Regions from separate parts of the Kitasatospora sp. NPDC057512 genome, predicted to be linked through region 2. Evidence: riboswitches for the same ligand, from Rfam matches in the RefSeq annotation. Region 2 holds a riboswitch; the other holds the start of a gene.
What was found. A riboswitch is a leader RNA that binds a small molecule or an ion and turns the genes downstream of it on or off. The one in region 2 is predicted to bind S-adenosylmethionine.
Positions count from the first base shown of each region.

Region 1 (3,396 bases), on a different contig from region 2:
ACCGCCGGGATGATCGAGACGCTGGCGCCGTCCTTGATCTCGGTCGCCAGGCCCTCGGCGAAGCGCACGTCGTCGTCGTTCACGTAGACGTTCACGAAGCGGCGCAGCTTGCCGGTGTCGTCCAGGATGCGGGCCGCGATGCCCGCGTGGTTCTTCTCCAGGTCGGCGACGACCTCGGCCAGGGTGGCGCCCTCGGCGGTCACCTCGGCGGCGCCGCCGGTGTAGGTGCGCAGGATGGTGGGAATGCGGACGTTGGCGCTCATGACTCTCCTTGCGGGGGCGGGGCCTATCGGGTGGTTCAGGCGGACACGAGGCCGGCGGCGCGGAACGCGTCCAGCGTCGGGCGGATGACGGCGGTCATCCCGGCGTCGGAGACGGCGTCCAGGGTCTTCAGGCCGTCGCCGGTGTTGATCGCGACGGTCTCCTTGGCCGGGTCCAGCTGCCCGGTCTCGACCAGCTTCTTCAGCACGCCGACGGTCACCCCGCCCGCGGTCTCGGCGAAGATCCCCTCGGTCCGCGCCAGCAGCCGGATCGCCGCCACGACCTCGGCGTCCGTGACGTCCTCCACCGCGCCACCGGTGCGGCGGGCGATGTCCAGCACGTACGGGCCGTCGGCCGGGTTGCCGATCGCCAGCGACTTGGCGATGGTGTCCGGCTTCACCGGCTTGATCACGTCCCGGCCGGCCTTGAACGCGGCCGACACCGGCGAGCAGCCCTCCGCCTGGGCGCCGAAGACCTTGTACGGCCGGTCCTCGACCAGGCCGAGCCTGACCAGCTCCTGGAGCCCCTTGTCGATCTTCGTCAGCTGCGAGCCCGAGGCGATCGGGATCACGATCTGCTCCGGCAGCCGCCAGCCGAGCTGCTCGCAGATCTCGTACGCCAGCGTCTTGGAGCCCTCGCCGTAGTACGGCCGCAGGTTCACGTTGACGAAGCCCCAGCCCTCGCCGGCCGGGTCGCCGATCAGCTCCGAGCAGAAGCGGTTCACGTCGTCGTAGTTGCCCTCGATGCCGACCAGCTCGCCGCCGTACACCCCGGCCATGACGACCTTGCCCTGCTCCAGGTCGTGCGGGATGAACACGCAGGACCGGAACCCGGCCCGGGCCGCCGCCGCGCCCACCGCGCCGGCCAGGTTGCCGGTGGAGGAGCAGGAGAGCGTGGTGTAGCCGAACGCCCGGGCCGCCTCGATCGCGCACGCGACCACCCGGTCCTTGAACGAGTGCGTCGGGTTCCCGGAGTCGTCCTTGATGTGCAGTTGGGCGGTGAAACCGAGCTCCCGGCCCAGATTGTCCGCCTTCACCAGCGGGGTCCACCCCGGGTTCAGGTTGGGCTTGGACGCCACGTCGGCCGGCACCGGCAGCAGCGGCGCGTACCGCCAGATGGACGCCGGACCGGCCTCGATCCGCTTGCGCAGCTCCTCGGCGCCCTCGCTGCCGAACTCGTAGGCGATCTCCAGCGGGCCGAAGCACTCCAGGCACGCGAAGCTGGGGCCGAGCGGGAAGCGGGTGCCGCACTCGCGACAGGACAGCGCGGCGGCCGGGCCGAGGTCGACGGTTGGGGGTCCCCCCGGCCGAAGGCTGGGGGAGGGTGCGGCAGTGTCGATAGCCATGATGGCGAGGCCTCTCTCCTCATCTTCCCCGTGGCGCGGTCGCGGCACGGGACGGAATTGGCACCTGTCCCGCCGGGGCCTGTCGACAGACAGCCGCGCGAGAAGGTTGCCGGGACGTCAACGGGCCGTTCCCTCAGTCCCTCTGGATGAGCTTGTGAAATTGTGGTGGTGCTCAACGGAGACCCCGGCGTGCAAAGGTCCGACCGCTGTACGAAGACTGTATCCGAAGGCGTCAAACCCGAACGGGACCGTCCGCCAAGCGAGATGACCCGTCCCACCGACCTCGCCGAGGAGATCTCCGTGCCCGCCGAACCGACTCCCGCGCTCCTCCCGCAGGCGGCGTCCTGGCTTCGCCGCCGCTCCTGGAGCGCGGCCGACCGGCCGGTCCGCACCCTGCTCGCCGCCAAGGAGCGCACCGGCCGCACGGTCAGCGTGGTCCTCCCCGCCCTGGACGAGGAGGCCACCGTCGGCGACATCGTCCGCACCATCCGCCGCGAGCTGATGGAACGCCTCCCGCTCGTCGACGAACTCGTCGTCGTCGACTCCGGCTCCACCGACGCCACCGCCGCCGTCGCCGCCGAGGCCGGCGCCCGGGTCGAGCACCGCGACGCCGTCCTGCCCCGGCTGCCCGCCGTCCCCGGCAAGGGCGAGGTGCTCTGGCGCTCGCTGCTGGTCACCCACGGCGACATCGTCTGCTTCGTCGACGCCGACCTGCGCGAGTTCGACCCGGCCTTCGTCTCCGGCATCGTCGGCCCGCTGCTCACCGACGAGTCCATCCAGCTGGTCAAGGCCATGTACGACCGCCCGCTGGAGTCGGAGGGCGCCGTCCTGCCGGCCGGCGGCGGCCGGGTCACCGAACTCGTCGCCCGCCCCCTGCTCAACCTCCACTGGCCGGAACTCGCCGGTTTCGTCCAGCCCCTGGGCGGCGAGTACGCGGCCCGCCGGTCACTGCTCGAACGGCTGCCCTTCCCCACCGGGTACGGCGTCGAACTCGGCCTGCTGGTCGACGCCCTGGAGCTGGCCGGCCTGGACGCCCTCGCCCAGGTGGACGTCGGCGTCCGGCACCACCGCCACCAGGACGGCCAGGCCCTCGGCCGGATGGCCGCCACCATCTACCGGACCGCCCTGGAACGCCTCGACCGCACCCACCGCCTCAAGGCCTCCGCCGACCTCGTCCACCCCCACCTCACCCAGTTCACCCGCGACCCGGAAACCCGCGCCTTCACCGCCCACACCCACCCGGTGACCGCCCTCGAACGCCCCCCGATCCACACCCTCCCCGAGTACGCGGCCCGCCACTAGGGGTCGTCTTCGACAGGCCCTGGCCCTGTCTTCGACGGGCCGCACGGGTTTGCCGCCCCGACCCCACGGCAACATGCCAACCATGGGCGATCTCACGACCAACCGTTCGAGCGTGACCGGCACCGCCCCCGTCCTGGTGGCCTCCAACCGGGGACCGGTGTCCTTCAGCACCGCCGACGACGGCACACTGACCCTGCGCCGCGGCGGCGGCGGCCTGGTCTCCGGCCTCTCCGCCATCGACGACCCGAACGCCGTCTGGGTCTGCGCCGCCCTCGACGACTCCGACCGCAGGGCCGCCGCCGAGGCGCCCCACGGCCGCCTCGACCTGGCCGGACACGAGGTCGGCGGCCAGGCCGTACGGATGCTGGACATCGACCCGCGGACCTTCGCCCGCGCCTACAACGGCGTCGCCAACTCCACCCTCTGGTTCGTCCACCACCTGCTCTACGCGACCCCCACCGCGCCCTCCTTCGACGCCGACTTCCGCA
Region 1 covers NZ_JBHVET010000575.1:2,215-5,610, reverse strand. Annotated here, with positions in the region: gene ACFU6K_RS29400 (MoaD/ThiS family protein) at 1-263, opposite strand, end outside; gene thrC (threonine synthase) at 299-1,606, opposite strand; SAM riboswitch class I at 1,623-1,759, opposite strand; gene ACFU6K_RS29390 (glucosyl-3-phosphoglycerate synthase) at 1,871-2,908, shown strand; gene ACFU6K_RS29385 (trehalose-6-phosphate synthase) at 2,991-3,396, shown strand, end outside.
Region 1: it holds a riboswitch for S-adenosylmethionine, as region 2 does, so the genes downstream of both, thrC (threonine synthase) here and ACFU6K_RS11050 (aminotransferase class V-fold PLP-dependent enzyme) in region 2, are expected to answer to the same signal.

Region 2 (3,396 bases):
CGTCTTCTACCTGGCCGCCGGCAGCCTGACCACGTACGGCTTCGCGCTCGCCGAGGCGCACGCGCCGAACTCCACCCGGGTGCTCATCGGGGCCTCCGGGGCGATCGCCGCCGCCCTCGGCGCCTACCTGCGCCTCCACCCCCGGGCCCGGGTGACCACCCTCGTCCCGCTGCTGCTCTTCCTGCCGCTGCGCTTCCCCGCCTGGCTGGTGCTCGGCCTCTGGTTCGCCCTGCAGTGGTGGTCGGTGCACGCGGCCGGGCCCGGGGTGGCGTACCTGGTCCACGTGATCGGCTTCTCGGCCGGGTTCCTCTACGCCTGCACCGTGGTCCGCCACCCCCCGCGACGACCGGGCTGACGCCCGATACGCTGGCGGCACCCCACAAAGGAGCCCGAACTGTGATCACCGCCATCGTCCTGATCAAGACCAGTGTCGACCGCATCCCGGAGATCGCCGAATCCATCGCCGCCATCGACGGCGTGAGCGAGGTCTACTCGGTGACGGGGGGCTACAACCTGGTGGCGATGGTGCGGGTGCGCCGGCACGACGACCTGGCCGAGGTCATCCCGGGCCGGCTCAACAAGGTCCCGGGCGTGGCCCACACCGAGACCCAGATCGCCTTCCGCACCTACTCCCAGCACGACCTGGAAGCCGCCTTCGCCCTCGGCCTGGACGAGTAGCGGTCAGCCCTCGGCGCGCCGGCCCCGCTCGACCTGCACGGTGGCGACGCAACGCCCGCCCTCGTTGCGGTAGTTCCAGGCCGCGCCCTGCGTGACCAGCTCCCGGACGGCGGTCAGGAAGCGGTCGACGTGCTCGTCCGGCGTCCCGGCGCCGAAGCTCACCCGGATCGCGTTCAGGCTGCGCTCGCCCGGCAGCGAGGGCTCGGGCGCACCGCACTCGGACGGCGCCTCGTCCTCGTCGCCGAGCAGCGTGCGCACCAGCGGGTGGGCGCAGAACAGGCCGTCGCGCACCCCGATGCCGTACTCGGCGGACAGCGCGGCGGAGAAGTGCGAGCTGTTCCAGTCCCGGACGACGAAGGACAGCACGCCCACCCGGGCGGAGCCCTCGCCGAACAGGTTCAGCACCTTGACCTGCGGGATCCCGGCCAGCCCGGCCGTCAGCCGGGCGATCAGCTGCTGCTCGCGGGCCTCCAGCCCGTCGAAGCCGGCCTCGGTCAGCGCCCGGCAGGCCGAGGCGATCGCGTAGGCGCCGATGACGTTCGGCGAGCCGGCCTCGTGCCGGGCCGGGCCGGTGTGCCACTGCACGGCCACCGAGCCGTCGGCCTCCCGGGCCACCGTCCGGGTCGCCCCGCCGCCCGCCAGGTACGGCTCGGCCGCGTCCAGCCAGTCCGCCCGGCCGGCCAGCACCCCGGCGCCGAACGGCGCGTAGATCTTGTGGCCGGAGAAGGCGATCCAGTCGACGTCCAGCTCGCGCACCGAGACCCGGTGGTGCGGCGCCAGCTGGGCGGCGTCCAGCACCACCCGGGCGCCGTGCCGGTGCGCGGTCGCCGTCAGTTCGGCGACCGGCCACAGCTCGCCGGTCACGTTGGAGGCGCCGGTGACGCAGAGCAGCCTGGGGCCCTCGGGCGCCTCGGCGAGCGCGGCGTCCAGCGCGGCCACCGCCTCGGCCCGCGAGCGCGGCGCCCGCAGGTAGGTGACGTCCAGTCCGGCGTGCGCCCAGGGCAGCAGCGAGGCGTGGTGCTCGGTCTCGAAGGCGAACACCCGGGTGCCGGCCGGAACGGCGGAGGCCAGCAGGTTGAGCGAGTCGGTGGTGGCCCGGGTGAAGACCACCTGGTCGCCCTCGCGCAGGTCGAGGAACTCGCCGACGGTGCGGCGGCTCTGCTCGAACAGGTCGGTGGACAGCTGGGAGAGGTACCCGGCCCCGCGGTGGACGCTGCCGTAGTACGGCGCGTAGGCGGCGACGTCGTCCCACACCCGCTGGAGCGCCGGCGAGCTCGCCGCGTAGTCGAGCGCCGCGTAGCCGACCTTCTCACCGCTGACGAGCGGGACCTGGACGTCGGCGCCGAGGACGGCGAGCGGGGTGCGGATTTCGGTGGCCAGAGACATGAGGATGCACTCCTTCTGGGGTAAGGGACCCCGGGAGTACCAGTCGTCGGGCGTCCGCGCTTGTCGCACGGACGGCTTGCCGTGACGACCCGGTCCTCACCCAGGGCACCCCGCCACGGACGGAGGGTTGCCGGACAGCCAGCTGGGGCTTGGCGCTGTCACTCATGACCTGGCGAAGACTCTAGGCCGGGTCCACCGGGCGGTCAAACGGGCATCCAGCATCCGGACAGCACGGGAGCCCGCACCGGCGTACCGGCACGGGCTCCCCAACTGCCGCCTCAGGCCCGGCTGGTGGCCTCCGACCAGCGCCGCAGCAGGTCCTGCGCGGCGCCGGAGTCGATCGCCTTCGCGGCCCGCTCCATGCCGGCCGCCAGCTGCTCGGTGAGCGGCGCGTCGCCCAGCTCCAGCGCGACCAGCGCCGCCGCCGTGTTCAGCAGGACGGCGTCCCGCACCGGCCCGTGCTCCCCGGCCAGCAGCCGCCGCGCGACCTCGGCGTTGTACGAGGCGTCCGCCCCGCGCAGCGCCTCGATGCCGACCAGCTCGATGCCCACGTCCCGCGGGTCGAAGGTGGTCTCGGTGACGACCCCGTCGCGCACCAGCCAGACCTGGGAGGTGGTGGTGATGGTCAGCTCGTCCAGCCCGTCGTCGCCGCGGAAGACCAGCGCCGTGGCGCCCCGCCGGGCCAGCACCCCGGCGATCAGCCCGGACAGCCGGGTGTCGAAGCAGCCGATGGCGTGCGCGGTGACCTTGGCCGGGTTGGTCAGCGGACCGAGGATGTTGAAGGCGGTCGGCACCCCGAGGTCGCGCCGCGCGGTGGCGGCGTGCCGCATCGAGGGGTGGAACTTCGCCGCGAAGCAGAAGGTCAGCCCGACCTCCTCGGCCACCTCGGCGACCCGCCGGGCGGAGAGGTCCAGCGCCACCCCGAGCTTCTCCAGCACGTCCGAGGAGCCGCTGGCCGAGGAGGCCGACCGGTTGCCGTGCTTGACCACCTTGGCGCCGGCCGCCGCCGCGACGATCGCCGACATGGTGGAGATGTTGACGGTCTTCGCCCGGTCCCCGCCGGTGCCGACGATGTCCACCGCCGGGCCGGGGATCTCCAGCGGCTCGGCGTGCGCGTACATCGCGTCGACCAGGCCGGCGATCTCCTCCACCGACTCGCCCTTGGCCCGCAGCGCGATCATGAACCCGGCCACCTGGACGGGGGACGCCTCGCCGCTCATGATCCGGTCCATCGCCCACGCGGTGGACGAGCGGTCGAGGTCCTCCCCCTGCAACAGTGCCGCCAGGAGGTCCGGCCAGGTGCGGACCACCTGCGCGGGGTCGCTACCGCCG
Region 2 covers NZ_JBHVET010000117.1:5,330-8,725, reverse strand. Annotated here, with positions in the region: gene ACFU6K_RS11060 (rhomboid family intramembrane serine protease) at 1-355, shown strand, start outside; gene ACFU6K_RS11055 (Lrp/AsnC family transcriptional regulator) at 397-678, shown strand; gene ACFU6K_RS11050 (aminotransferase class V-fold PLP-dependent enzyme) at 682-2,064, opposite strand; SAM riboswitch class IV at 2,116-2,234, opposite strand; gene trpD (anthranilate phosphoribosyltransferase) at 2,343-3,396, opposite strand, start outside.